Regions from separate parts of the Lysinibacillus fusiformis genome, predicted to be linked through region 1. Evidence: riboswitches for the same ligand, from Rfam matches in the RefSeq annotation. Region 1 holds a riboswitch; the other holds the start of a gene.
The links. A riboswitch is a leader RNA that binds a small molecule or an ion and turns the genes downstream of it on or off. The one in region 1 is predicted to bind cobalamin.
Positions count from the first base shown of each region.

Region 2: linked by a shared signal. The riboswitch ahead of nikA (nickel ABC transporter substrate-binding protein) and the one ahead of JTI58_RS11710 (ABC transporter substrate-binding protein) in region 1 are both predicted to bind cobalamin.

Region 1 covers NZ_CP070490.1:2,376,742-2,399,730, reverse strand. The annotation lists gene JTI58_RS11770 (CTP synthase) at 1-143, opposite strand, end outside; gene rpoE (DNA-directed RNA polymerase subunit delta) at 589-1,131, opposite strand; gene icmF (fused isobutyryl-CoA mutase/GTPase IcmF) at 1,595-4,843, opposite strand; gene JTI58_RS11755 (TetR/AcrR family transcriptional regulator) at 4,936-5,568, opposite strand; gene JTI58_RS11750 (acyl-CoA dehydrogenase) at 5,572-6,708, opposite strand; gene JTI58_RS11745 (acyl-CoA dehydrogenase) at 6,939-8,075, opposite strand; gene JTI58_RS11740 (3-hydroxybutyryl-CoA dehydrogenase) at 8,135-8,986, opposite strand; gene JTI58_RS11735 (acetyl-CoA C-acetyltransferase) at 8,986-10,191, opposite strand; gene JTI58_RS11730 (heterodisulfide reductase-related iron-sulfur binding cluster) at 10,388-12,619, opposite strand; gene JTI58_RS11725 (cob(I)yrinic acid a,c-diamide adenosyltransferase) at 12,994-13,557, opposite strand; gene JTI58_RS11720 (adenosylcobinamide amidohydrolase) at 13,570-15,030, opposite strand; gene JTI58_RS11715 (FecCD family ABC transporter permease) at 15,027-16,028, opposite strand; gene JTI58_RS11710 (ABC transporter substrate-binding protein) at 16,025-16,990, opposite strand; cobalamin riboswitch at 17,129-17,311, opposite strand; gene JTI58_RS11705 (acyl-CoA dehydrogenase family protein) at 17,369-19,036, opposite strand; gene JTI58_RS11700 (class I adenylate-forming enzyme family protein) at 19,038-20,540, opposite strand; gene JTI58_RS11695 (MerR family transcriptional regulator) at 20,533-20,922, opposite strand; gene JTI58_RS11690 (hypothetical protein) at 20,888-21,130, opposite strand; gene argS (arginine--tRNA ligase) at 21,176-22,843, opposite strand; gene JTI58_RS11680 (YwiB family protein) at 22,843-22,989, opposite strand, start outside.
Region 2 covers NZ_CP070490.1:4,312,088-4,321,137, forward strand. The annotation lists gene metE (5-methyltetrahydropteroyltriglutamate--homocysteine S-methyltransferase) at 1-2,141, shown strand, start outside; cobalamin riboswitch at 2,296-2,488, shown strand; gene nikA (nickel ABC transporter substrate-binding protein) at 2,638-4,254, shown strand; gene nikB (nickel ABC transporter permease) at 4,326-5,279, shown strand; gene JTI58_RS21195 (ABC transporter permease subunit) at 5,282-6,091, shown strand; gene JTI58_RS21200 (ABC transporter ATP-binding protein) at 6,105-6,878, shown strand; gene JTI58_RS21205 (ABC transporter ATP-binding protein) at 6,889-7,695, shown strand; gene JTI58_RS21210 (DUF2089 domain-containing protein) at 7,886-8,251, shown strand; gene JTI58_RS21215 (SHOCT-like domain-containing protein) at 8,265-8,651, shown strand; gene JTI58_RS21220 (hypothetical protein) at 8,661-8,942, shown strand; gene JTI58_RS21225 (NUDIX hydrolase) at 8,998-9,050, opposite strand, start outside.

The sequences.
Region 1 (22,989 bases):
GGGTCAATATTGATATATGGGTCAAATTTTTGAATCGTAACTTCTAAACCACGGTTTTTTAATAAACGGCCTAGAGATGCTGCAACAATCCCTTTTCCAAGTGATGATACAACCCCACCTGTTACAAAAATATACTTCGTCATGAATAAATTCCTCCTTATGATGTTCTAAAATATTAGTGCGTTTAGGGGGGATCAGAACCATTTATATTCTAATACCCTAAAAAAAGAAAAGCCGAGAATGTCTACAAAAATGTAGTCGATTCGAAGCTGTAATCGGTTCTATCTCTTTTCCACTTTCCTTTAAACCTTAAAACTCTAACAACTGTTCAGTCACCGTTTACTATACATCATGAATAAATAAAAACATTTATATTCATATCATTATGAAAAGTATGGGAGAACTAAACTGAATAAAGTTAAAAACAAAAAAACGCTCCTCCTGCATAGGTTTGCAGGGGGAGCGTATTATATACACGGTCTTTCTCCTTCTTTTAAGGAGCCCAAGTAAAAGATTAAACGTAACCGTGATAGAAGTCAAGATTTTTTGCTTCAAGCTTAAAAGAAAGAAAATTCTAAGAGTACTGTGCTAGACCTCTTCCTCTTCTTCATCAAATTCTTCTTCCTCTTCATCGATAAACTCTTCATCGATTTCTTCATCAATTTCTTCTAGATCTTCATCGTCAAAGTCGATATCTTCTTTTTCATCTTCTTCTTCCTCAAGGTCTTCTTCATCAATGAACTCTTCAAAGTCTTCATCAAAGTCGATATCTTCTTCCTCTAAATCTACATCCTCATCAAGATCTTCATCATCAAAGGCAGCTTTAGATTTTTTCTTTTGAGTCTTAACAGAAGGTGCTGTTTCTTCTTCAATTTGCTCTACTTTAAACCATTCACGTAAGCCCCAGCCTGCTTCCTGATTATATAAAAAGCGGCCATCAATATTCATATCTGTATAAAATTGTAACAGACGAGATTTCATTTCTGCATCACTATAGCCCACAAGTTCTTGAATTAATTTTAATAAATCATTAAAAGACACTGAGGCACGTTTTTCATTTAATATTGCATAAGCTAAGTTAATTAACGATTCTTCTGTTAATTGTTCCTTTGTCATTTCACGAAAATTCAATTCGTGCACTTCCTTTCCCTCATCACAATGGACGTTTTAAAATTACATGGTGCTTTATTCTCCAAGCGCAGCAAAAAAGGCCACGCAAAAGGTTCTTTCCATACAATAAGCATAATACCCATTATATACAAAGTTTTAGCCCCTTTGCTAGCTTCAATTACTGTTTTTTATATTACGCATTTTTTTTATTCCAAGATAAAACAAATAGACAGATAATAGTAGTAAAGGAATAGCGCCAATTTGCTTATTATACAGGAAAATGGCTCCCAATACTAAAGCTAATATAATTATGTAGTGAATAACTGATCTCATCCTCTACCGCGCCTCCCCTTTTTTTACATTTCTATTATAGCGAAAATAAAAAGAAGTGCCTAATCTTAAGACTAGACACTAGAAACTAGAGAAGCAAGTTACATAAATTAGAAAAAAATATTAGAAAACAAGCAGTTTTGAACGACACTACTTACATATTACGACGATACTGTCCGCCAACTTCATATAAAGCTTTTGTAATTTGTCCTAAGCTTGCTACTTTTACTGATTCCATAAGCTCAGCAAAAATATTACCATTATTGACAGCCACTTCTTGTAAACGTGCAATCGCAGCTTCACTTTCCTCTTCATGTGCACTCCAAAATGTTTGTAAATTGCGAATTTGCGTTTCCTTTTCTTCTGTCGATGCACGAGCAATTTCCATATTATCTATATCAGCATCTGAAGCTGGATTTGGGTTCAAGTAAGTATTAACACCAATGATTGGTAACTCCCCTGAATGTTTTAACATCTCATAGTACATGGATTCTTCTTGAATTTTACCTCTTTGGTATTGTGTTTCCATTGCACCTAACACACCGCCACGATCATTGATACGATCAAATTCTTCAAGAACCGCTTCTTCCACAAGGTCTGTCAATTCTTCAACAATAAACGCACCTTGTAGTGGGTTTTCATTTTTCGCTAGACCATGCTCTTTTGTAATAATCATTTGAATAGCCATCGCACGTCGTACGGATTCCTCAGTAGGTGTAGTAATGGCCTCATCATAGGCGTTTGTATGCAATGAGTTACAGTTATCTTGTAATGCCATCAATGCCTGTAATGTTGTACGAATATCATTAAAATCAATCTCCTGAGCGTGTAAACTACGTCCAGATGTTTGAATATGGTATTTTAGCTTTTGAGCACGCTCATTAGCACCGTATTTATCACGCATAACAATGGCCCAAATACGTCGTGCAACACGTCCAATTACTGTATATTCTGGATCCAGTCCATTTGAGAAGAAGAATGATAGATTTGGTGCAAAGTCATTGATATTCATGCCACGGCTTAAATAATACTCTACATACGTAAAGCCATTAGCTAAAGTAAAGGCTAATTGGGAAATAGGATTTGCTCCAGCTTCCGCAATATGATACCCCGAAATGGAAACAGAATAGTAGTTACGTACTTTATGGTCAATAAAGTATTGCTGAATATCGCCCATCATACGTAAAGCAAACTCTGTTGAGAAAATACATGTATTCTGTCCTTGATCTTCCTTTAAAATATCTGCTTGCACTGTTCCACGTACAACCTGCAATGTTTTTTCACGTGTCTCGGTAAACTCTTCAACTGTCAAAGTTCGTCCTAGCTCTTGCTCACGCAATTGAACTTGTTGATCGATTGCTGTATTCATAAACATTGCTAAAATAATAGGGGCTGGACCATTAATTGTCATCGATACAGATGTAGATGGTGCACATAAATCAAAGCCTGCATACAGCTTCTTCATGTCCTCAAGTGTACAGATGGATACACCCGATTCCCCGACTTTACCATAAATATCTGGACGGTAATCTGGGTCCTCACCATACAGTGTTACCGAATCAAATGCTGTAGATAAACGTTTTGCATCATCATCCTTTGATAAATAGTGGAAGCGTTTATTTGTACGTTCTGGTGTCCCCTCGCCAGCAAATTGGCGTTTCGGATCTTCACCCTCACGTTTGAATTGGAAAACACCTGCCGTATATGGGAATTCGCCAGGAACATTTTCTTTATAAACCCAACGCAATATCTCACCATAGTCTTCAAACTTCGGCAATGCCACTTTTGGAATTTTTGTGCCAGATAGACTTGTTGTTTTAAGGATGGTGCGAATTTCTTTATCACGAACTTTCGTCACAAATTCATCGCCAGCATAAGCTTCTTTTAAAGCCTGCCAATTGTCCAATATACGCTTTGATTCTGCTGTTAATTCATCTCTAACACCTTCTGCTAAAGAAGTAAGCGATGCAACAAGTGCATCATCTGGCGCTTTTTCTTTCACTGCTGCAATAGCGCCTTCTAATTGGAATAGTCGACGAGCAAATGCCACCTGTTGCTCTGATTTTTTATGATAGCCACGAACAGTGTCAGTAATTTCACGTAAATAATAACGACGATCGTTTGGAATGATGACATCTTGCTTTTGCGTTTTAGCAAATTGCTCATAACTTGTTTCCCAATTAAAACCTGTTTTTTCGTTAATAATTTTAACGAGAGCGGCGAATAATGCATTTGTTCCTTTGTCATTGAATTGGCTAGCAATTGTACCGTAGACTGGCATATTATCAAGTGATTCATCCCAAAGCTCACGTGAACGTTGATATTGTTTTTGTACTTGTCGTAGTGCATCCTCTGAGCCTTTTCGCTCAAATTTATTGATAGCAATAACATCTGCAAAATCAATCATATCAATTTTCTCAAGTTGTGTTGGCGCACCAAATTCGCTTGTCATGACATACATAGATAGATCCGTGTACTTTGTAATTTCGGCATCACCTTGACCAATACCGCTTGTTTCTACGATGATTAGGTCATAGCCTGCTACACGTACTACATCTAGCACATCACCAATCGACGCAGATAATTCAGTACGAGAGCCACGTGTTGCTAAACTACGCATATAAACACGGTTATTAAAGATAGCATTCATACGAATTCGATCCCCAAGCAATGCTCCACCCGTTTTTTGCTTTGTTGGATCGACTGAAAGAATGGCTACACGTTTATCTGGGAATTCTTTTAGGAAGCGGCGAATCAGTTCATCTGTTAATGAAGATTTCCCTGCACCACCAGTTCCTGTAATCCCCATTACTGGTGTACCTTTTGAAAGCTTTCGTACCTCATCTAGCATTTCCTTTGTAGCTTCGTCGTCATTTGACTCAGCTGCTGTTATTAGATTAGCTAAAATTTCTGGCGTTTCCGGCGTTAAGGACTTTAATTTCTCTAAATAATTACCCGTTGCAGTTGGAAAATCTGTTCCTTTAATTTGCTCATTAATCATTCCTTGTAGCCCTAAAACACGGCCATCCTCCGGTGAGAATATCCCTGCAATGCCATACGTATGAAGCTCTTTAATTTCACGCGGTAAAATAACTCCTCCACCACCGCCATAAATTTTTATATGTGGTGCCCCTTTTTCACGCAGTAAATCATACATATATTTAAAGTATTCCATATGCCCGCCTTGATAAGAAGAAACTGCAATACCTTGTGCATCTTCTTGTATCGCAGCATTCACGACTTCTTCAACAGAACGGTTATGACCTAAATGGATTACTTCTACACCGCTCGATTGTAAAATGCGTCGCATAATATTGACGGAAGCATCATGTCCATCAAAAAGACTTGATGCTGTCACAAAACGTACGTGATTTTTTGGACGATATACTTCTACCTTTGTCATATGAAATCCCCACTCTCTCCCCTTATTGAATAAAAAAAGCCGACAATTGCAATATCGCTATATGCAATTGCCGACAAACCCCTTACAAAATATTAGAACCCCTTTATGCCTGAAATGAACAAAGTGATTTGCATGTCAATGAATTCGTCAATGGAATGCTGACGATGTAATGCCCATTTGCGGAACGCCCAGCTTTGTCCTGAAACAACTAAGTTATTGGCTGCTAAATGGATTTGCTTGTCTGTCATTGTTAGTTCGCCAGACTGCACACATCGCTGTAACAAGCGTTCAAATGTGGCAACCATTTCAAACTCTTTACTAAAGACATAGCGTTGTGCTTCTTTTGACAATGATTTTGTTTCTTGATACATGATTGTTAGCTCATCAACCATGCTATCAATTTGCAGGAAATATTCCCTAATCATTTCTTTCAACTCATCAATTGTTCCTGCTTTAATCTCATAACTTGAAAGTCGCTCCATTGCATGGTGATAGATACTATCACAAACAAGGTAAAGAACGTCTTCTTTCGTTCGGATGTACTCATACAAAGTACCAATACTAAAGCCAGCAGCTTTTGCAATCTCTCTCGTCGTGGCACGATGAAAGCCTTTTTCTCTAAATAGCTTAATAGCTCCTTGAATCATTTGTTCACGACGAATGGCGATTAAATTTTCATCTTTTACAGTTGACTGTACTTGGGGCCTTTTATCTTTTTCAGTCATCAATTATTTCGTTAGCATACGCGAGATAACAAGACGTTGAATCTCCTGCGTACCTTCATAAATTTGTGTAATTTTAGCATCACGCATAAAGCGCTCTACTGGATAATCTTTTGTATAACCATAGCCACCAAATACTTGAACCGCCTCTGTCGTTACACTCATAGCCGTATCGCCAGACATTAATTTCGCCATTGCAGATGCCTTACCATATGGTAGGTTATTAGACTCTAACCAAGCCGCCTGGTATGTAAGAAGTCGAGAAGCCTCTATTTGAGTTGCCATATCTGCTAATTTAAAGGAAATGCCTTGGTTTGCAGTGATTGGTTTACCAAATTGCACACGTTCTTTGGCGTAGTCTACTGCTGCATCTAATGCTCCCTGTGCAATCCCTACTGCTTGAGCCGCAATACCATTACGTCCACCGTCCAGTGTCGTCATGGCAATCTTAAAGCCTTCCCCTTCAGCACCTAATAGATTTTCTTTTGGAACACGACAGTTATCAAAAATAATCTCTGTTGTTGGAGATGAACGAATTCCTAATTTCTTTTCTTTCTTCCCTACAGAGAAACCTTCAAACCCAGCTTCCACGATAAATGCGGATGTGCCGTGTTTTGCTTCTGGATCTGTTACTGCAAATACAATATAAGTATCTGCTACTCCACCATTCGTAATAAAGATTTTTGAGCCATTTAAAATATAATCATCGCCATCACGTTTTGCATATGTTTTCATGCCGCCCGCATCTGAACCTGATCCTGGTTCTGTTAAACCATACGCACCAATATGTTTGCCTTCAGCCATTGGACGAAGGTATTTTTGTTTTTGTTCTTCTGAACCAAACTTGTAAAGTGGCCAACCTGCCAGTGAAGTATGCGCAGATAATGTTACCCCAGTCGAAGCACAGACACGTGATAGTTCCTCGACAGCAATGACATATGCAAGGTAGTCAAATCCTGCACCACCATATTCTTCAGGCCATGGAATACCAGTTAACCCAAGCTCCGCCATTTTATCGAAAATCGCACGGTCAAATTCTTCATTTTCGTCACGTTCAGCAGCTGTTGGCGCCACTTCATTTATAGCAAAATCACGAATCATTTCACGTAATTGTTCATGCTCTTCTGTTAACTGAAAGTTCATTGTCCATTTCCCCTTTTTAATTAGACTCTGTTCTGTGTTACCTGATTGTTGTTAGAGCGGGTTTCCCTTATTTTAGAGCAGGTCTACACTCTCTAGGAGCGGATTTCTACCACTTTGGAGCAGTTTCTTCTCTTAATTGAGCGCCTCTCTCACTTTTTAGAGCGGATCAACACCCTTTATGAGCGTGTCTTCCTCTCTGGAACGGTTTGTACCCTTCCTAACATCAGGCTTTATTTCAGTAAATGTTTACTAATGACTAATCTTTGAATTTCACTTGTACCTTCATAGATTTCTGTAACCTTTGCATCGCGGAAATAGCGCTCTACTGGATAATCTTCCGTATAGCCGTAGCCGCCGAATACTTGAACCGCTTCTATTGCCGTTTGTACCGCTGTTCGTGATGAGAAAAGTTTAGCCATTGAAGCTTCTGCTCCACATGGTAAACCTTTTGCACGTAAATCTGCTGCGCGATAGACTAATAGTTTTGCCGATTCAACAGCTGTTGCCATATCAGCAAGCTTAAAGCCAACACCTTGTTGTGCAGCAATTGGTTTGCCAAATTGTATACGTTCTTTAGCATAAGCAGTAGCCGCCTCTAGTGCTGCTTCAGCAATTCCTAAAGCCTGTGCCGCAATGCCAATTCGTCCAACATCTAAATTGGCCATCGCAATTTTAAAGCCTTCTCCTTCTTCCCCAAGTAGGTTGTCGGCTGGAATGCGACAGTTATCGAATGTCAGCTGAACAGTACGTGAGCCATGTAAGCCCATCTTATGTTCATCTTTTCCGATGATTAAGCCAGGTGTCCCCTTTTCGACAATAAATGCCGAAATACCTTTTGTTTTTTCAGCAGGGTTAGTAGAAGCGAATACAATATATACATCAGCCTCTCCACCATTTGTAATAAATACTTTGGAGCCGTTAATAACATATTCATCGCCATCACGCACTGCCTTTGATTGTAGAGAGCCAGCGTCTGAGCCTGCACCTGGTTCCGTTAAACAAAATGCGCCTAAATATTCTCCTGTTGCAAGTTTTGGTACATAACGTTTCTTTTGTTCGTCATTCCCAAAGTAAATGATTGGATTTGTTCCAACCGAAGTATGCACCGATAAAATAACGCCCATTACAGCGCTTACTTTTGATAGTTCATTAATCGCAATTATATACGATGTAAAATCCATACCAGAGCCACCTAAGTCTTCTGGTGTAGTAATTCCCATTAAGCCAAGTTCACCCATTTGCTGTAGAAGCTCACGTGGGAATTCTCCCGCTTCCATTCGCTCTACCCACGGTTGAATTTTTTCCTGAGCAAATTGACGAACCATATCGCGCATCATAATTTGCTCATCTGTAAATTGCAAATGCATCTATAATGTCACCCCTCTAAGTTGTCCCCAAACATCTAAATAACCCCATCCCCATAGGATTATTCGTAAACGTAAAAGCCTCTTCCTGATTTCTTACCTAGCCAGCCTGCTGCAACGTATTTACGTAGCAGTGGGCAAGGACGATATTTACTATCTCCTAGACCCTCATGTAAAATTTCCATGATGTAAAGACAAGTATCCAAACCAATGAAGTCTGCCAATGTTAATGGCCCCATTGGATGGTTCATACCAAGCTTCATTACATCATCAATTGCTTCCTTCGTAGCTACACCTTCATAGAGTGCGTAAATCGCTTCATTAATCATCGGTAGTAGAATTCGGTTTGAAATAAATCCTGGGAAGTCATTCACTTCTACTGGTGTTTTCGATAATTTGACCGTCATCTCTTCAACAGCTTTGTATACTTCATCTGTTGTTGCTAAGCCTCGAATGATTTCGACAAGTTTCATAACTGGTACAGGATTCATAAAGTGCATACCGATTACTTGCTCTGGACGATTTGTTACTGCTGCGATTTCTGTAATAGGCAGTGAAGATGTATTCGTAGCTAAAATAGCATGTGCTGGTGCAATGCCATCCAGTTGCTTAAAGATGGATTGCTTAATTTCCATATTTTCTACAGCTGCCTCAATGATAATATCTACATCACTAGCATCCTGTAAATCTAGTGACATACTAATTTGACCTAGAACAGCAGCCTTCTCATCTTCTGTTTTACGACCCTTTTCTACATCACGTGATAAATTTTTCGTAATAACCCCTAATCCACGCTCGAAAAATTCTTGCTTGATATCGTTCAATTTCACATCAAAGCCTGCTTGTGCACAAACCTGGGCAATACCAGAGCCCATTTGCCCTGCACCAATGACCATTACCTTTTGAATTCCCATTAGTTCAGTCCCCCTGTTTTTGGTACTTCAATCATAATTGCATCACCTTGACCGCCGCCTGAACAGATTGCAGCAATGCCGATACCACCGCCACGACGCTTCAATTCCTGTGCAAGTGTTAATATAATGCGTGCACCCGATGCCCCAATAGGATGACCTAAAGCAACTGCACCGCCATTAACATTCACTTTTTCTGCATCTAAATCTGCCAACTGCTTGCTGACTAAAGCGACTGCTGCAAAGGCTTCATTGATTTCTATTAAATCAATATCTGCTAATGATTTATTGGTCTTTTTCAGTAATTTATTAATAACAAGACCTGGTGTTTGTGGGAAGCTTTCTGGCTCAATCGCAAGTTCTTCATGACCAATGATTACTGCCAATGGTTCTCTACCTTCACGTTTTGCACGTTCCTCACTCATGACGACAAGTGCACATGCTCCGTCGTTAACCCCAGGTGCGTTACCTGCTGTAATCGTGCCATCCTTGTCAAAGGCTGGTTTTAACTTCGCCAGTATTTCCAAAGACGTACCTGCTCTTGGTGCCTCATCTGTATCCACAACAAGTGGTTCACCTTTTCGTTGAGGAATCTCTACTGGTACGATTTCTTCTGCAAAGTAACCTTTTTCAATTGCGGCTAGTGCGCGTTCATGACTGCGAACTGACCAAGCATCCTGTTCTTCTCGACTTAGCGAGAATTCTTTAGCTGTTGCATTACCATAGCTGCCCATATGCGGTCTCGCTTTATCGAAAGCACATGTTAAGCCATCATAAAGCATGCCATCTACCATTGTTGAATCTCCCATACGCAAACCATTTCGACCATTCAGAAGATAATATGGCGCATTGGACATAGATTCCATGCCACCAGCAATAACCACTTCTTCGTCCCCTAAACGAATCAATTGATTTGCTAATGTCACTGCACGCATCCCGGACGCACAAACTTTATTGATTGTTTCTGTTTTTACTGCTGTTGGTAAATTGGCCTTCAGCGCAGCCTGTCGAGAAGGAATTTGACCCTGTCCCCCTTGTAAAACAGAACCTAAAATTACCTCATCTACTTCCTCAGATGCAAGATTTGCTTTCTCTAATGCCCCTTTAATCGCAATCGCACCTAAATCACTTGCATGTAATGCTGATAATGAACCTCCAAATTTACCAAATGCAGTTCTTGCTCCTGCTAAAATTACAGCTCTATTCAAGTAAAACACCCCTTTTGTTTTACGTTCTCGATGAAGTTGTAAAGCATTATTGACTGAACGCTCGCTCGACTTCTATCGAGGAAAAATGGGAGTTTACTATCTCAACTCCCATTCCCATTTAATCTTATTCTACAAAACAATTTTTTATTGTGCAATTTATATTTTTCAGATAACTAAAATATTTCTGCAATAGTAATCATTTTTCTGCGTTCGCTTCCGAATTCTCGTCTTGGCGAGCCTTTTCTACGGATGCTACCACTTCTTCAAATGTTTCTTCTGTTTCCTCTGAAGAAGGTTGAACAGCCTTTACTTTTTCGCCGAACACTGAGCGCTCTAGTAATTCTGCAACATCAAATGTTCCAATAGAATCTTCAACCTCTTTTGCCTTTGTACCATCCTCTAACATTGTTAAACAGTAAGGACAGCCCGATGAAATAACAGATGCATTTGTTGCGAGAGCCTGCTCTGTACGTGCTACGTTAATACGGTTCCCTACATGTTCTTCCATCCACATTAAGCCACCACCAGCACCACAGCACATCGCTGTTTCACGGTTACGTTCCATTTCAACAAGCTTCACACCAGGGATGCCTCGAAGAATTTCACGTGGAGCATCATAGACATCATTGTAACGGCCTAAGTAACAAGAATCATGGAAGACAATCGTTTCATGAACCTCATAGTTTAGCGCTAGACGATTTTCTTCAATCAACTGATTTAATAATTCAGTATGATGATACACTTCGCCTTTCCAGCCAAAGTCTTGATATTCATTTTTAAAGATATTGTAGGCATGAGGGTCGATTGTCACAATTTTCTTCACTTCGTTTTTCTCAAACTCATCAATATTCGCTGTAGCTAGCTCCTGGAATAAGAATTCATTCCCTAAACGGCGAGGTGTGTCCCCAGAGTTTTTCTCTTTATTACCTAAGATTGCAAACTTCACACCAGCTTCATTTAATAAACGACAGAATGCTAAAGCGATTTTTTGAGAGCGGTTATCGAAAGCTCCCATCGAACCAACCCAGAATAAATATTCCATTTCCTCACCAGATTTTTTCAGCTCTTTTACAGTTGGAATTTGGATTGTTGGATCTAGATCGCGCCAATTTTCTTTTTCTTTACGGTTTAAGCCCCAAGGATTACCTTGTCGCTCGATATTTGTCATAGCACGTTGCGCATCTGGATTGACTTTTCCTTCAGTCATAGTTAGATAACGACGTAGGTCAATAATTTTATCAACATGCTCATTCATTACTGGGCATTGATCTTCACAGTTACGACAAGTTGTACAAGCCCAAATCTCTTCTTCTGTAATGACTTCGCCTATTAAAGATGGACTGTAGATATCTTCAATTACAGCACCTTCAGCACCAGCTGCCATTGCAAGCTGATTACCCTTTGTATTGGCAAAGAATTGATAAGGCACCCACGGTTTTTGTTTTGTTACAACTGCGCCCGTAAATGTTAAATGATCACGCAATTTCACGATTAAATCCATTGGCGACAGCATTTTTCCTGTTCCTGTTGCTGGACACATGTTTGTACAACGTCCACATTCTACACAAGAATATAGATCGAGCATTTGCTTTTGTGTGAAGTCCTGTATGCGTCCCACTCCAATAGAAGGCATATCCTCTTCACTTTCAGCATTTTCCCCTGCTTCTTCTAAGGCCTCGAAATCGATTGGTGTTAATGTACCCGCACGATCTAAACGATTCATGTAAACATTAAGTGGACTGACGATTAAATGGAAATGTTTAGATTGCGGTACGTAAACAAGGAATGTTAATAGAATTAAAAGGTGTGCCCACCACATTACATAAAATACGCCAGCAGCTACTGATGTAGGTAGGAAGCCAAAAATAGCAGCAATGCTTGAAGCAACTGGCTCCGTATAGGTTAATCCCTCACCATGCCAAATTAATCCCATACCATTAGCGATTAATGTAGATACCATTAACCCACCAATGAAAATTAATACAAGACCATTTTTCCATCCTCGTTTTAGACGCACTAGTTTTTCAACATAGCGGCGGTAAAATGCCCACACTACCGCAATTAAAATCATTAAAACTACAAGCTCCTGGAAGAATGTAAAGACACCATAGAAAATGCCTAGTGGCAGATGTGATTCTGGTGCTAGTCCTTTCCAGATTAAATCAATTGCCCCTAACTGCACCATCAAAAATCCATAGAAAAACATAACGTGAATTAAACCACTCTTTGGATCCTTTAATAGCTTATTTTGACCAAATACATTGACCATAATATAACGAAGTCGTTCTTTAACACTTTCATCAAACTCAACCTTTTTCCCCAATTGCACATACTTATAGCGTGTTTTCAACAGGTAGAAGAACAATCCTACTGCATAAAGCACAACCACGACTGTTAAGACAATGTTAGCAATTAATAATGGACTCATGGTTGGTCCCCCCTTTAGTTTGTCGTAATTTTCTCTCTTTGTGACGAATTTGCTAGTTCATACAGAAATGTACTTCACTTTATCATTATATTCCTATTCTAATAAATGAGTGAGCATTCAGTCAACATAAAACGGAAATATTTCTGATAATTTTATATTCTTACATTTTACAAGAAAAAAAGCCACCCTGAATTTTTCCAAGGTAGCATTTTTTTACTTTCCTTATCAATTATACCTTACCGAATGTTACATATTCAGTAGACATTTGAACATTTGCTGAAGAAAGCAAACAAACCTCTATCCCCTATAGAGGAAGGAGGCTTTAGTATCCGACGTTTTATTATGTGTACAAAAACATTTACTAAATCAAACTTTTATTTTTTAAAAACATTCCCGCTACGAATATACTCAACATCCGCTACATTTAATCGTGCATTTACAACACGTGAAGCTGCAAATAAATAATCTGATAATCGATTTAAATATTTTTGTACAACCTTTGGCACATCTTCAACCTCTTTCATTAGCGTCACCATTTCGCGCTCTGCTCGACGTGCAACTGTGCGCGCAATGTGTAAAGTTGCAGCTGCTGGTGCGCCTCCTGGTAAAATAAAACGTTGTAATGGTGGCGCTTCGTCTGATAAAGCATCTATACGAGTTTCAAGTACTTCAATCGGTTGCTCTGTTAACTTATATTGGCGTTCTTTCATCACATTGGCAAGGTCTCCACCAGCATCGAACAGCTCATGCTGAATTGTCTCTAGGTCTGTTAAAATATCCTTGAAAAGCGCTTGATCTAATTCACTTACAGCCTTCCCAATAAAGGAATTTAATTCATCAATTGCCCCATATGTTTCAACACGTAAACTATCTTTATCAACACGTCCTCCAATAAGACTTGTTTTCCCCGTATCGCCTGTTTTCGTGTAAAGCTTCATTTCTCTCATCTCCTAAAATTCATTTTTATAATTCCTAATTGCCTGAACTGTTGTTTCATAGACACCCTTTGCAATCACTTTACCAACGTCCGTAATGGGGCCACCATACAGCATTTCTTCCCCTTTTTGAGTCGCTGCAATTAACAAACTATCTGTAGCAGTACCTGTCGCAATAGTCCCACTCCGCTCATCACGAATATTTTCTGATTGCAACGCCTTGGTTTTTGCCTCAGTTGCTGTCATCAATGCCTGAAAAAATGCCTCTTCGGATAAACAACCATTAATAATAACCCATGTATTAATAGTACCAATATATGGCTCATCTTGTCTTTCGTGAACACGAGAGACATCAACTGCATTGCCTACGCCAGCTGTTACAGCTACGATTATACTGCCAAAAGGTGCTGAAAATTCATTAATTGCCACTAGAGCTGTTGGCACTGCTGTTAACATCACAACAGTATTTGTAGGAGAAAAATTCTCCCTTTGCAAAAATTCACTAACTTCTCTTTTTACATCACTGATGACATAATCACCAGGAACTGAACGATTTAATAAGCAATTATGCCAACCAATACCCGGGTTATGAACGGCAGAGGATACGGTCTTCAAAGGAAGCTCTGATGTAAGTTGAATATAGTGTTCCGTTATCATAAAATGCTCTTTTTTAATGACAGCTCGCTGTTGGTAGTCAGTTGCTGCAGGCATCATTGTAATTTGCGGTTTTGGTATTTCAGGGTGTGCATATGTAGTCACCCGTGCTTGATAAACTTCTTCAATTTGGGAGGCAATTAATACTTCATGTGGTGCCCCAAGTGCTCTCACTTGCCCACTCTCCATGAGTAACAATTCATCGCAATAAAGCGAGGCTAGATTCATATCGTGTAGTACCATAACAACCGTTAAACCACATTCCATCGCTTCCTTCCGAACCATGTCTAAAATTTGACGTTGGTGTGCAATGTCTAAATGATTAGTTGGCTCATCCAGTAATAGAATTTCTGCTGTTTGAGCTAAGGCCTGTGCTACAAACACTCTTTGTTGTTCACCGCCAGATAAAAATTCCATAGGCGTATGCTCATATCGCTTTACACCTGTTTGAAGCATGGCATGTTGAACAGCCTGCTCATCTTGTGCAGACCAACTTGAGAAAAAGCCTGTTTGATGCGGGTAGCGCCCTAGTGAAACTGCCTCTCTCACACTATTCGAGAAAGCATTTGCATGAAGCTGTGGTAATACAGCCATCTTTTGCGCCAAAGCACGAGCATTATAAGAAAGAATATTTTGTCCATCAATCGAAATAGTTCCAGCAGTAGCTGGTAAAATACCACTCATTACTTTTAATAATGTGGATTTCCCGCTACCATTCGGCCCTAGAATGCCAAGAATTTTCCCTTTTTCAACAGTAAAACTAATATCCTTGACGATTGGTACATCTTCATAGCCACCTGATAGATGTTCAACAACAATCATGCCCGTACCCCCTTGCTTCTTCGCTGCTTATAAAAAATATAGGAGAAAACAGGTGCTCCAATAAATGCCGTAATAACACCAATTGGTAGCTCTCTTGGCACAATGATTGTTCGTGCTACTAAGTCGCAAATAATGAGTAATGTTGCACCATTGAAAAAAGATAATGGTAATAAGTGGCGATGATCAGAACCCCAAATCATCCTTGTCATATGCGGCACCACTAATCCTACAAAGCCAATTGTGCCAGAAACCGCTACAGCTGCTCCGGTTAGCATGGAGCCACCTGCTAATATCAAATATTTACTACGCTTCACATTAACACCTAAATGTTTTGCTCGCTCTTCACCATACAACAAAACATTTAGCTCTCGTCTTTGCGTCCATAGCATAATTGAACCTACAATAACAAATGGAATGATCATTTGGACATATGGCCAACCACGCATCGATACAGAACCAAGTAACCAGCCTATTACCTGACGTAATTCTTCACCAGATAAAGCAATCATTAATGAAATAAGAGAACCTAAAAATGAACTAAAAATAACACCTGTTAATATCAATGTTTCCATTTTCAATGAACGGTCTACGAGTCTAGCAAAGCTCATGACAACTACCATCGTGATGATTGCACCAATCATACTAAAGGTTGGTAGAGCATACAAACCGACGACAGGGATAGAAATACTAAAAAAGATTGTTATAACAGCACCAACAGAAGCCCCTGATGAAACCCCTAGTGTGTATGGGTCTGCTAATGGGTTTTTTAATAAACCTTGGAATGCTGCTCCAGCAATAGCTAGAGATGCCCCCACTAGTCCCGCTAACAACACGCGAGGCAAGCGAATTTTCCAAAAGATATTGGCGGCTGTTTCATCAGCCGCCTTATTCCACAATACTTCTAATGGAATATGAACTGAGCCTATCGCTACGCCACACCAGATGCTAATAAGAAGAAGCGTGCATGTTAGTGCATAGGCTAGTGCTATTTTTTTCACTTAAATACCTCAGGATAGATCGCTTTTGCTAATTCTTCTAGACCTTCTGCTAAACGTGGTCCCTGACGACTCGTTGTACTTTCATCTACCTGTACAATCGCATTATTTTTTACGGCATTAATAGTATCAAAGCCCGCACGTTTTGGTATTTTCGTTAAAATATCTGGTACATAATGATATGTCACCACAATGACATCTGGATTTTTCGCGATAATTTGTTCTGCATCAATTTTATACCAATTATCACCATCTACAGCTACATTCTCTGCATTGATCATTTCAAGCATTGCGTTCATAAATGTGCCATTGCCAGCTGTATAAATATCTGGCTCATCCGATGCTTCGACTAACACTTTTTTTGGTTCAACATCCTTGACTTTAGTCAAAACTTCTTCTACTTTGGCCTTCATATTAGCAACAATTTTTTCAGCCTCTGGTAATTTCCCTGTAGCACGACCAAGTTGCTCAATTGTCGTATATGTTTCATTAAAGTCTTGTGCATTTCTTACTACAAACACTTTCAAACCTGCTGATTCAAGCTGTGCAATAGCCTCTTCTGATAGAGACATGCTAGATTCGTGTGAAAAAACGATATCTGGTTTTAAGGCAATAATTTTTTCAATATCGTATTCCATTCCGCCAACCTTATCTTTCTCAGTTGCCTCTGGTGGATAATCGTCGTTGTCAGTAACACCAACTATTTCATCATTTAAACCAAGTCCAAAAAGGATTTCAGTGTTACTTGGAATAAGTGAAACAATTTTCTCAGGAGGTGCTTCAAGAGTAATGTCCTTGCCAAGGGCATCTGTTATAGTCATTGGGAATGTTGCTTCATCCTGTGCTGTTTCTTGCTGTGTTTGCTGCTCAGTAGCTGGCTTGTTATCTTTTGCTTCTTGTCCACAAGCAGCTAGCAAGCCTACTGCTAAAAATGCTGATAATCCTATTTTCCAAAATTTCTTCATGTGAATCCTCCTTCGTTGATCCGTGCGACATTTCACTTTATTCTGCATCAAAATAAACCCCTCATCTTTGAATGATGAGGGGGGCAAAATCGCACCAAAAAAACTGATACAAAATCCACCACCCTATCCTCGTAGGTTGTCATGTCTGTTATAAAGGCAGGTCTCCTGGCTTGTGCTCCTTGCGATTTTTCAAGCCTTCCCGAAATCTTCAGTGGCATCATTTGAAAAAACTCACACTTACAGTGGCGGGACCGCATCGGAATTACACCGATTTCCCTTTTCACTTTACTTAAGTAAAGAACCTTTACAATATTCAGTTGATTTCATTATACATGAAAATGAAAGAAGTCGCCTCCATTCAAGACGACTCCCAAGCTATTATACAATTTCAGAAAAATATTGAACTGTTTTCATTTGAGCACCCATTTCTCTTAATGACCACGTCTGCTCTAAATAAACGTCCGCTAGTTTTTCATATTTCCCACCAAATTTATGCGCCCATTCTACTGCTACGACACTTTCATAAAGATGAGCCATTTTTTTCGCCATATCTTTTGCTTCAAAAGATTTCGTTGCCGCGTCTAAAGCGCTAAAGATTTGTAGTTTCACAGCCATATTCGCCAATTGTTCTTTAACGATTTGTACTAACGAGCTGTTAGCTAATTTTTCTAAGCGTTCCTCCATCTCCTGTACAAACAGTTCATGTGCATGAAACTTATCTACTAACCGAATGAGTTCTAAGGCCAAAATATTAGCCGTCCCCTCCCACACCGTCAACACTTGTGCGTCTCTTAATAAGCGGGGCGTTACAAAGTCTTCGATATAGCCATTACCTCCGTGTAATTCAATTGCCTCACTAGCATAATGAACGGCTTGCTCTGCTGTTTCCTTTTTCATAATGGCAATATATAAACGATTCATAATAAGGTCTTGCTGTGTTCCCTGTCCACTCGTCACTTTATCGTATAATTGAATAAGATCAAAAACTGTCGCTACTTCCACATGCAACTTAGCCGCAAATTTACCTAAAGTATCCTGAACCATAGGGTATTGTGTTAAAGGCTTGCCAAATGCATAACGATTGGTTACGTAATGTTTTGCCTCTAAAAAGCCACGACGCATAATGCCAATTGAAGCTACTGCATTACAAATTCTTGAGAGATTTAGTGCTTCTAGCATGTAATAAATCCCTTTATTTTGCTCCCCTACAACATAGGCAAGTGCACCATCAAATTCTACCTCACCTGAAGGAACTGCCCGAACGCCTAACTTATCTTTTAGTCGGCGAATACGAAGATGATTGGCTGTTCCATCTTCTTTGTGCCAAGGAACTGCAAACAATGTTAAGCCTTTGGAACCTGCTGGCGCATCTTCTAGTCGTGCCAACACCATCGCTACTCCACACATGCCCGCATTGGATGCGAAGTATTTTTCACCATATAGGCGATACGCAGCGCCATCCTTTCTCGCCTCCACAACATTCGCGCCAACGTCTGAGCCTCCTTGACGTTCTGTTAAAAATGTCGCACCTTCATATAACTCTGTGTCACCTGTTGCACAAACATGAGGTAAGAAACGCTGCTTCACCTCTTCATCCGCATAATGATCTAATAGGTAGGCAGTAGCCATCGTCAATGTCACGGGACAATAAAAACCAGGCTCTGCATGAGACAATAAGTAACCTTGCGCAAAGCTATAAACATAATTCCCCTTGTGACCTAGCTGTGGAATATCCTTGTGCACATAGCCGACAATACCCGTATTATATGTCTCTTCAATCGTTTTCTTATAGCCATCATTGACCCAAACCTCTGATATCTCTTCACCATAGGCATCATACCTTTGAAGGCGAGGCTCCCCCTGCCGATCTGTATGCTTTGCCCTCACATCAATATCACCTGCACATAGCTCTCCAAAATCTGTTAACTCTCGATGGGCATAGGACAAAAACTCTTTATCTAACATCATTTCTAATATTTTTTGAAGCGTTTCATCCTCTGTAAAAAAGTTCGTAGTACGCATTTCTTCTTGTTGTAATACTTTCATGCTATCTCACCTCTTGCCCCTTCAAAGATTGTTTTAATATTTTACCTGATGCATTGCGTGGTAGCGCTTCCACTTTTTCGAAAATACGTGGTATTTTAAACTTTGCCAGATGTTCCTCTAAATAAGCTTTCAGCGCTTCCTCATCAATGTCTTGTTTAGCGGAATATACTGCCTTTACAGTTTCCCCCCATTGTGGATGGGGTACACCAATCACAGCAACCTCGAATATCCCTTCAAAGCCTAATAAGCAATCTTCAATTTCTTTCGGATAAATGTTGACACCACCCGAAATAATGACATCCTTTTTACGATCAACAATCCAAATAAAACCATCTTCATCCCTACGAGCTAAATCTCCTGTTTTTAACCAACCGTCAATGAAGGCGGCATTCGTTGCTACTTCATCCTTATAGTAGCCAAGCATATTGCCCTCACCTAACAAAACAATTTCCCCTACTTCGCCTACATTTACATCTTCTCCGTTGTCATTCACAATACGCAACTCTGTACCAAGCGGCGCCCGCTGCCCTATACTTCCAGCCTTTGTTTCATGCTCCTTGCCAAATAATAATGAACCACTTGGTCCAGCCTCTGTTAATCCATATACACAAGTTAAATTATTTGTTCGGAATGCCTGCTGAATGAAATGAACTTCATTTTGGGATAATGGTGCCCCACCATACACCCACCATTTCATTGAAGACAAATCAGCCGATTGTAATCTTGGCATCTGAGCCGTTAATAAATAAGCAACAGGTGCACCAAAGAAATGTGTGGTTTTCTCCTGTTCAATGGCATCAATGAATAAATCAGGTGTAAAAGTTGGTGTTAACACATTTGTTGAGCCTACCAATACGCCTGCCATTAAAAATAAATGCAATGGCGCCGAGTGTGTTAATGGCATCATGAGCAAAATACGGCTCTCAGGCTTTACCTCCATTTCAACAGCAATCATTTGTGCCACTGTTAAAATATTACGATAGCTAAATAACACACCCTTTGGTTTCCCTGTTGTACCAGATGTATACAAAATCGTGGAAGGGTCATCTTCATGCAGCTGGCAATCAATCAGTTGTGTGCTAGCATTTTGAAGCATTGTTTCATATTGAAGCCAACCCACTTTTTCTTGACCTGTTTTAATTTTTACCGGAATCACAGCTAGCTGTTCAACTGCAGCAAAAATAGCCTCATGAACGACAATTGCCTTCGCTTCTGCATGCTGCGCCACGTACTCTACTTCCTGCAATGTAAATTTCGCATTGACTGGCACAACAATCGCTCCGATACGCTGAATAGCAAAGTAACTGACAACAAACTCTAAAACGTTTGGCATGAAGATGATTACCTTATCACCCTGCCTTACTCCCTGCTCTAGCAAAGCATGACTGAAACGTGTCACCTGCTCATCTAAATCTTGATAGGTAACGCTTCTGCCATGACAAATAACGGCTTCATTTTTCGGATACTTACGGGCATTACGTGCTAATAAATTGGAACTATTCATCGTGCATCTCTCCCTTTAAAGTCGCTAATTTTTCACTAAACATGCCATGCATTTGTTGTAATTCATGTTTCATCTGCGTCAGCTCAGCTATTTTACTCTCAATCTCTTGAATTTTTTGTTCTCCGTATTCAACCGTTCGTTCTAATTGCTGAATTCCCGAGCGATCAAAATCAAATAGTAAAACCATCTCTTTGATTTCCTCCAGAGAAAATCCATAACGCTTGCCTCTGAAAATAAGCTTGAGCTTCGCCAATTCTTTTTTGGAAAAGGTTCGTTGATTGGTAGATGAGCGATGAGGACAAAGAAGCCCAAGTTCCTCATAATAACGAATTGTCCGTGTAGATACATTAAACTCCTTTGCTACCTCCTGAATCGTCTTCAAAGCCATCTCCCCCTTTCCTAATTGGCAACAGTATACCATTGACGTTAACGTAAACTTCAACAAAATTTTCGAAATTAACAGAAAAATAAAGTTTGAAACAGCTAATATTCCACGGTCTATCCGTTTCTCTCGTCTTTCTATCCGTCACTTTTACGGTTATATCCGCCACTTGTAGAACTCTATCGTTCACTTTCAGCCTTCTATCCATTAAAAAAGCCCCTAACACATTTCATGTTAGGAGCTTAAAAAGGTATTACATTTTTTCCGGTGCAGATACACCAATTAAACGTAGTGCATTCGCAATTGTTGTGCGGACAGCCGTAATTAACGCTAAACGAGCCTCTGTTAACTCTTTGTTTGAAGCATCTAATACTTTTTCTGCATTATAGAAACTATGGAATGCAGCTGCTGTTTCTTGAATATAGTTTGCGATACGGTGTGGTGTACGGTGTTTCGCTGCTTCCGCTACCACTCTCGGGAAATCGCCAATCTTTTTCAATAAATCAATTTCTTTTTCTGCTGTTAACAGATTGAGATGTTCTGTTGTAGCAGCAAAGCCTTGTTCATTTGCTGAACGTAAAATAGATGAAATACGTGCATGCGCATATTGTGCATAGTACACAGGGTTTTCATTCGATTGTGAGACAGCAAGGTCAAGATCAAAGTCCATATGAGAATCGCCCGCTGTTTTAACAAAGAAGTAACGAACAGCATCTAGACCTACCTCTTCTACAAGCTCACGCATTGTTACTGCATTCCCTGTACGTTTAGACATTTTGAATTTTTCACCGTTTTTATAAAGCTGAACCATTTGAATAACTTCCACTTCTAACGTATCACGGTCATAGCCAAGTGCTTGAATCGCTGCTTTCATACGTGGAATATAACCGTGATGGTCAGCACCCCAAATATTGATTAATTTATCGAAGCCACGGACAATTTTGTCTTCGTGGTAAGCAATATCTGGCGTTAAATATGTGAATGACCCATCATTTTTAATTAACACACGATCTTTATCATCACCAAATGTTGTAGAGCGGAACCATGTGGCACCATCCTCTTCAAACACATGACCATTGGCTTTTAATTTATCTAATGCTACTTCGATTTTACCGTTTTCATATAGAGATGTTTCAGAATACCAGACATCAAAATTCACACGGAAGTTTGCTAGGTCTGTTTTTAATTTATCCAATTCTAAAGCTAAACCATGCTGACGGAAGAAGGCAAAACGATCTTCATCTGATTTTGCTAGAATAGCTTCACCATGCTCCTCAGCTAATTTACCCGCAATATCAATGATATCTTGCCCATGATAGCCATCTTCTGGCATCTCAGCTTCCATTCCTAATGCTTGTTTATAACGAGCTTCTAATGAGTAAGCTAAGTTATTAATTTGATTACCTGCATCATTAATATAATATTCACGAGAGACACTGTAACCAGCCATATCTAACACATTACATAAGGAATCTCCAACAGAAGCGCCTCGAGCATGACCTAAATGAAGGTCGCCAGTAGGGTTTGCTGAAACGAACTCCACTTGAATCTTTTCTCCTGCACCAGCATTTGAACGACCGTAGTCAGTACCTTGCTCAAGAGCTTGCGTAATTACCCCAGTTAGGAAATCTTTACGTACTGTGATATTCATGAAGCCAGGACCAGCAATATCGATTTTTTCAATATCTGTACCTGCTGTATCCAGGTTTTCTAAAATAGCTTCCGCAATAGCACGAGGTGGCTTTTTAGCTAACTTCGTTAATTGCATCGCAATGTTTGTTGCATAGTCACCATTTGCTTTATCCTTTGGTGTTTCCAGGTGAATCGATAATTCTGTGCCAGCCTCAACTAAGCCTGCTTTTTCAACAGCCTGTACTATCGCTGCTTTAATAGCCTGTTGTACTTGTTCTACTGCGTTCATTATTGTACCTCCGTAAATGTAATATCTAATGTATAGTTGCCAACGGATTGCCCACCCATTAGTAAATCGTACTGTACATGGAAATCTCCGCTTATTGCCTGTTTTGTAAACGTCATTTTTTTTGTGTCAATAACGAGTGGCATGGA
Region 2 (9,050 bases), 1.9 Mb from region 1:
AATTGGGTATCGAAATGGTGACAGTTGGTGATTTTACGTATTACGATAGAATGTTAGATACGGCTTTGATGTTTGGTCTAGTACCAAAACGCTTTAACTGGCAAGGTGGTAAAGTCGATTTACATACCTACTACAGTGTAGCAAGAGGGAATAAAACAGCCGTAGCGAGTGAAATGACAAAATGGTTTAATACCAATTATCACTATATTGTTCCTGAGTATGAGGGACAAACCTTACAACTAACAGAAAATAAAGTGTTAGCTGACTTTTTAGAGACGAAAGAAGCATTCGGGATCATCACGAAGCCGACATTGATTGGTCCCTATACATTTTGCAAGTTAACAAAAGGCTACAACAAATTAACACAGGTTGAATACTTATTAGCCTTATTACCGCTCTATACGCAGGTATTAAAAGAGTTAGTGGATGCAGGTGCCACTTGGATTCAGCTAGAAGAGCCATCCCTTGTTACAACTCTTGATCCAGCAGAGATAAAGCTGGTGCAAGAAATTTACGACCAATCAGCCGTTGCCGTTCCAGGGGCTAAGATTATGCTACAAACTTATTTTGAAGCATTATGTGCCTATGAAACATTGATTACGCTGCCTGTTCAAGGGTTTGGCCTAGACTTTGTTCATGGCTATAAAGGGAATATGGAGTCACTGCGTCAATTCGGTTTCCCGCAGGATAAAGTATTGGCAATTGGGGTTGTAAATGGCCGTGATATTTGGCGTTCAAACCTTGCAGAGGTCAACGCAACGATTCAAGCCATTGAACAGCTAAGTCATGCCGAAGAGCTATGGATTCAACCATCAAGTAACCTACAGCATGTTCCAATCACAACCTCTCTTGAAAATGAACTTGACCCTGTTTTAAAGCAGGCTTTGGCCTTCGCAGATGAAAAAATCGTAGAAATCACGGGGCTGACTAAATTTAGACGAGATAAAGATGGTTCCTTACAACATAATTTTTCAGAAAGTATGAAGGCGATTGAGGCTCTAAAAAATCATCCAATCCGCCAAAACAAGTTGATTCATCAAGCTGTTCAAACTGTGACAACGCAAGATTTTGAACGACACAGTGATTTTACGCAACGTCAAAATATACAACAACAGGCCTTAGCGTTACCACTGTTCCCAACGACTACAATCGGTAGCTTCCCACAATCTGATGAGGTGAAAAGAAATCGTAATGCTTGGCGAAAGAAACAACTAGCAAATGAAGACTATGAGGCATTTATAGAAGAGGAAACTAAGCGCTGGATCACTATACAAGAGGACCTAGATATCGATGTACTCGTTCATGGTGAATTTGAGCGTACAGACATGGTAGAATATTTTGGTGAAAAACTGACTGGCTTTGCCTTTACAGAAAAAGCATGGGTCGTTTCATACGGGTCACGCTGTGTGAAGCCTCCGATCATTTATGGAGATGTTGCGTGGGCCTCACCCATTACCGTAAAAGAATCAGCCTATGCTCAAAGCCTAACAAAGCGATTTGTAAAAGGCATGCTGACAGGGCCTGTGACGATATTAAATTGGTCGTTTGTACGCGATGATCTTTCCCGTCAAGATGTCGCTTATCAAATTGCATTAGCACTTCGCAAAGAGGTGGAAGCACTAGAAAACGCAGGTATTTCGATTATTCAAGTGGATGAACCAGCACTAAGAGAAGGCTTACCGCTTCGAAAAGAAGAGTGGGGGGCTTACTTAGATTGGGCTGTCAATTCCTTCAAGCTTGCTACATCTAGTGTCAAAGATGAAACACAAATCCATACACATATGTGTTACTGCGAATTTAATGATTTCATCGAACCGATTAGCGCACTAGATGCAGATGTGATTTCCATTGAAACATCGCGAAGCCATGGGGAACTCATCACGTCACTACAAGTGCAACCTTATAAAAAAGGAATAGGTTTAGGTGTCTATGATATTCATAGCCCACGTGTACCAAGTGAGGAAGAAATGCTCACTATTATGAAAGATAGTTTACAGGTTCTTGATCGCCATCAATTTTGGGTGAATCCAGATTGTGGCTTAAAGACTAGAAAAGAAACAGAAACCGTTGCAGCTTTAGCCAATATGGTTGCTGCTACTAAAACATTGCGTCAAGCCGTACAACAATCTACATCAAGATAATGAAATGATTTATTTAATCTACTACATCTACTCTCCAAAAGATAACAAAGGCCAGGGTAAGTTACCTGGTCTTTTTATGTTGTTTGGAGAAATTTATTATATTCAGAAAATAAAATTGACGTGAACATGGGAGCATGTTATGTTTATTACTAATTTCATAGCAATCATTACAAGTTTGAATGAATTCGTCTTTCATTCAATTAAAAGGAAAATGGGTGAAAATCCCATGCTGTCCCGCAGCTGTAAATGAGGAGTTTTGTTTCAAATACCACTGAGTAAGTACTTGGGAAGGTGAAGCAAAATCATGATTCATGAGCCAGAATGCCTGCTTGTAAGAAGATTCATTGATGATCTACGAAAGATAGGGAGATGGATGGAGACTTGCTCATCGTGAGTTTTTCTGTCCTTATTCTTTTTTAGAATAAGGTTTTTTTATGCCCTCTCTTCTTTAACAAGTAGATTTATTTGCACTACGAATAGAGATAGGAGACAGAAAATGAGATTGACTAAGTATTTACTTCCTTTACTGCTTGTGCTGACGTTCAGTTTACTTGCTGGCTGTACAAGCACGGATGAAGAAAAGGGGAAGACAGCGACACCACAAACAAATGGAAAAATGATAACAATTGGCTGGCCATTAGATGTCGGTCCATTGAATCCTCATACATATTTACCGAATCAAATGACTGCCCAAGCCATGGTCTATGAATCCTTGGTGGAATACAATGATGATGGCACGGTTACGCCAAAGCTAGCAGAAAGCTGGGACATCTCAGAGGACAAAACTTCGTATACTTTCCATTTAAGAAAAGATGTGAAGTATTCAGATGGAACTGCTTTTAATGCCGATAATGTCATTCGTAATTTTGATGCCGTTTTAGCGAATCGAGACATGCATTCTTGGATGGGCATGGTCAACCATATGAAAGAGGTTGTAAAGGTGGATGATTTTACCATTCGTCTGCAATTGGATGAACCCTATTATCCTGTCTTAAACGAACTTGCCTTTGTCAGACCTTTCCGCTTTTTAGGGGATAACGGATTCCCAGAAGGCGATACGACGCAAGATTCTATCAAGGAACCGATTGGGACAGGCCCATGGGTGTTAACTGAATACAAAAAGGACGAATATGCATTATTTAGTCGCAATGAAAACTATTGGGGTGAAAAACCACTAGTAGAACAAATAAAAGTAAAAATTATTCCTGATTCAGAATCTATTTCATTGGCATTTGAAAACGAAGAATTAGATTTAATTTATGGTCGTGGCATTATTAGTTTAGATAACTATACGTATTTAAAAGACAGTGGGAAATATAAAACAGCTACCTCTGAGCCTTTGTCTACGAAAGCACTGCTGTTCAATACACAATCTGGCCCGTTAGCTGAATTAAAGGTGCGTCAAGCCATTCAATATGCTATTAATAAGGAGCAAATGGTAGACAGTATTACACATGGTACAGAGAAAGTGGCAAACACATTGTTCTGGGATGCGATTCCTTATGCCAATATAGATTTAGCGCCTATATTATACAATCCGGAAAAAGCGCAACAATTGCTAGATGAGGCAGGGTGGACGTTACAGAATGGAGAAAAAATTCGTTCGAAAAACGGACAACCATTATCATTAGATTTAATTTACATTGCATCCGATGCGATTCAAAAACCAATGGCAGAATTAATGCAAGGTGAATTAGCGAAAATTGGCGTACAGTTGAATTTAGAAGGTGCAGATGTGATGGTCGGTCTACAAAAATTGATGGATGACCAGGTAGATATTAATTTCTGGCGTACCAATGGACCGCCAACAGACCCTCATAGCTTTGCAAATGAATCAGCTACACCAAATGCTAGTGGTGTGTATGAGGCGAAATTAGGCTTACCAAATGCCAAAGAAATTGATACGAAAATTCACCAATTATTAGTAGGGACAGATGAAGAGGAACGCGTGCAGCTTTATACGGATATTTTAACGATGTTCCATGACCAAGCACTATTCTATCCAATATCTTACGAAACAAATAATGTGATTTATCAACCATATCTAAAGGATTTTGCCCCACGTGCATCTGAATACGATATACCTTATGCACAAATGGCTACAGAAAAATAAAAGTGGAAGAGAGAGTATGTCTAGCAGAGACAGCTCTCTCTTTATCATAGGATTGAGTAGGAAGTGACAGCATGTATGAGTCGACATGGATGTTTTGTTTAAAAAGAATTTTGACATTGCCCTTTGTCTTATTAGGCGTTTCCATCCTAACCTTTGTATTTATTCGTTTCGTTCCAGTAGAGCCTGCTGAAGTCATTCTACGTTTGGCAAGAGTTGCGCCAACAGAGGAAGCCATTCAGGCATTACGTGAAGAACTAGGGACGGACAAGTCGTTTCTTCTTCAATATTTACTATGGGGAAAAGGCGTATTACAGCTAGATTTCGGCACATCTTTTGTTAGTAAATTACCCGTGGCACATGAGCTACTTGCGAAATTACCCGCAACCATTGAATTAGCGATTGCTGCGTTTGTCCTCATTTTAGGGCTAAGTATCCCATTTGGGGTGATAAGCGCATTGTATAAGCACGCTATCATCGATAAAATCATTCGATTCTTTACCATCCTGAGTGTGTCGATTCCAACCTTTTGGCTAGGTTTCCTACTACTCTATTTATTCAGCTTGAAATTAGGATTCTTTCCGACAAATGGGAAGGGCACACTATCTCATTTAGTTTTACCTGCATTCACTCTGGCTTTACCAACAATTGGCTTGTTCGTTCAATTTATCCGTTCAACCATCCTAGAAGAATTACAGCAGCAATATGTTCAATATGCACAGTTAAGAGGATTAAAACGCTCTGTGATTCTTATGCGTCATGTGTTGCGAAATGCTGCTATTCCATTGACATCCCTGTTAGGCATGACCCTTGGGAATCTACTAGGTGGAGCCGTCATTGTGGAGCAGGTTTTTAGCTGGCCAGGACTCGGCAGGTACTTAATAGAATCCATTATGAACAGGGATTACCCAGTTGTACAATGCTATGTATTAATTATCGCTGTAATCTATGTGCTTGCCAATTTATGCACAGATATATTGCATCGTTTATTGGACCCTCATCTAATGATGAAGGGCAGGAGAGATTAAAAATGAACTTCGTACGAACAAAAAGTAGCAATTTGATAGGATTCATTAGTCTATCGCTCCTTGTTATCATTGGCTTGTCGGGGCTATTTGCGCCAATTTTAATGCCACACGACCCTTTAGCTGTCGATATAGCTAAGAAATTTTCGGTTCCGTCTTGGGACTATCCATTAGGTACAGATCATTTAGGAAGGTGTATCTTGTCACGCCTCCTTTTAGGTATTCGTTATTCATTAGGATCAGCGCTCGTCATTCAGCTAGTTGCCATTGTTTTAGCTATCCTACTAGGTGCTTTTGTAGCGTTGAAAAGGGGCTTAATCGATTTTCTTTTTATTCGACTATGTGATATTTTATTAGCCTTTCCGACACTTGTACTTGCATTTGGGCTATTAGGTATATTAGGCCCTAGCTTAAAAAATGTTTTAATAGCACTCATTTTTACACAGCTTATTTATTATGCAAGAATGGTCCGAAGTTTGTGTATCGGCATGAATGAGAAAAACTTTGTTCAAGCTGCAAGGATTTCAGGCACTACAGGTATCCAATTAATTAGACGCCATTATATACCCAATATACTGCCATCTATTGTCACGATTGTTGCATTAGATATCGGGAAGGTGATTTTAGAAATTGCGGGCTTTTCCTTTATCGGACTTGGCGTGCAGGCACCGATTCCAGAATGGGGCATGATGATCAACGAAGGAAAGCAATACATGAGACAGCATCCTGAATTAATGCTTTATCCTGGACTTGCCATCATCCTTGTTGTGTTATTGTTTAATCAGTTAGCAAATCGTTTAAAAAAGCTTGATTAGTAAAGGGGAAGTTATGGAGAAAGTTTTAGAAGTGAAAGACCTCACAGTCAAAATGGGGGAGAAAAATATATTAACCTCTATCAATCTGACAGCTTATAAAGGGAGAGTCTTAGGAATTATAGGGGAAAGTGGCAGTGGAAAGACCATGCTTTGCCATGCCATCATGCAAACATTACCGTCCTTAGCACATGTCACCCAAGGTGAAGTACTCTATCAGCAAGAAAATTTATTGAACGTTTCAGCTGCTAAATTGAGAACTTATCGTGGCCGGCATCTTTCGATGATTTTGCAAAACCCATCTACTGCATTCGATCGTATTCAAACGATTGAAAGTCATTTTCGAGAAACATTAAAAGCACACTTTAAGCTGACCAAAAAGGAAATGAGACAGATTGCCCTTGATGCTCTGAATAAAGTCCATTTATCTCATCCAGAGCAGCTTTTGTCCTACTATCCTTTTCAGTTAAGTGGAGGCATGCTACAGCGAGTGATGATTGCCCTATCATTGGCGATACAAGCTTCTCTCTACATTGCAGATGAACCTACGACTGCTCTTGATACTATCAATCAAAAACAAGTATTAACACTTTTTGATTGTATTCGCTCAGAAACAGATGCTGCCATACTCCTTGTCACGCATGATTTAGGTGTCATTGCTGAACTTGCTGACGATGTGGCTGTGATGTATCAAGGAGAAATCATTGAGCAAACGAATGTTTTTGATTTTTTTGATGCGCCTCAGCATCCCTATACAAAGAAGCTTTTACAAGCAAGAATGCTATTTTAGAGGTGAAAAAATGACGTTGCTAGACGTGAAAAATATAGACATGCATTATGCTCAAAGACCAGCCCTATTTCAACGAAGACAAAAAATTCCTGTATTACAAAAGATGTCATTTTCACTTCAGGAGGGAGAATGTCTAGGAATCGTCGGTCAAAGTGGTTCAGGAAAAAGCACATTAGGACGCATTATTTTAGGGATTGAACGACCAACAAACGGAGAGCTGCTCTTTCAAGGTATCAATTTATACGAAGCACCCAGCAAAGAGAAAAAAATGATACGAAGAAATTTACAGGCTGTTTTTCAAAATAGCTATCATTCATTTAATCCAAAACAGACGATTTTCGAAATACTCGAAGAACCGTTTTTGAATTTCGAGCATTTTAGCAAAGCAGAGCGACAACAGAAGGTAAGGGAATTACTAGACTGTGTAGAGTTAGAGTGGGCAATGGCTCAAAACTATCCCTCACAGCTAAGTGGGGGACAGCAGCAACGAGTCAACATCGCTAGAGCTCTTGCATTAAAGCCGAAACTGATTGTTTTAGATGAGGCCATTAGTAGTCTTGATATGATTTTGCAAAAGACGATTATAGAACTATTACAATCACTGCAAAAAGAGCTACAGCTTGCTTATCTATTCATTTCACATGATTTACAAGCCACACGTTTTATGTCAGATCGCATCCTAGTGATGCAGCATGGTCAGCTCGTGGAGGAGATTGGGAAGGATGGAGCCTATCAGCATCCCGCTTCACAAGAATTATACAATGCTATTTTGCCATCACACCCGCGAGAAAGAAAAAATAAGGATAGACCAAATTAAACAGAAACTCCATTTTGAATTTTTCAAAATGGGGTTTTCTTAATTATTAAAGCATTTTAGAAATAAAATTAATAATATCAATCATAAAATTAACTTTATTTATATTTTGATTCAAATAATTAATTTTTATTATTTACTTCTTTAAATTCTTTGTTATATAATCAACTTAACTTAAAGGAAGGAGTTCACTATGGCTTATCAAGTAATCACAAATTGCCCTGTCTGCAGTAAAACTTTGAAAATTACCAAGTTACAGTGTTCTCATTGTCACACGACGATTGAAAATGAATTTGAATTATCTAAGCTCGCATCTTTATCAAAGGATCAGCTTCATTTTGTGGAAGTATTTTTAACTTGTCGAGGAAACATTAAAGAGGTTGAAAAGGAACTGGGGGTTTCGTATCCAACAGTTCGTGGCAAGCTAAACGACATTATTTCATCCCTTGGCTATGCTCAAAAGAAGAAAAATGAAGTAGACGAGAAAAAAATTGTAAGCATGTTGGAAAATGGCGAAATCACAACGGATGAAGCCATAAAGCTTTTAAAAGGCGAATAGGGAGGAATAGACCATGAAAGAGGAAATTACAAAAGTGTTAACCATGATTCAAGAGGGGAAAATTGATGCGGATAAAGGTTCAGAGCTGATTCAAGTGTTACAACAGAAAGAAGAATCAGGAAACAAATTTGTGGAAAAAACAAAGTATTTAGATAAAACATTAAAGGTCCGTGTTGTATCCACCGAAAATGATAATGTCACGGTGAATTTGCCGATTAAACTTGTCAAAGCCGTACTCATGGCTGGACACAGCATCGCAGCGAGTATTCCACAATCGGAAAAATACGTGAAAGATATCGACATCAATCTTCTTCTTGAAGCGATCGAAAATGAACTAGATGGACAAATTGTAGATATAAAATCGGCAAACGGAGATACCGTTGCAGTCTTCATTGAATAGAGGCGACGAATGATGCATGTAAAAGTGAAAGCAAAAGACGTTCGCTTTACCTTCCCTGTTCCCTATGCTGTGCTAACCATTGTCCTCTCCATTTTAACTTCCAAATGGATTCAGCAACAAGTCAATAAGTGGACAAAGGCATACTTCGATCGAAAGAAAATAGACTTTACCTTTCCGCTCATCGACAAAGAAATGCTCAAGCCGATTATCAAGGAACTACAAAATTATAAAGGGCTCGTGCTAGTCGATGTCAAAGCTCAGGACGGGACTGAGGTTAAGGTTAGACTATAATACCCAACAAAGAATGATTAGAGCATGTTTGAATAAAAAGCATGCTCTTTGTTATTTAAAGAATATCCTTTGCAAAAGAACTATCGAAATCCCACAATGTATCTTCCA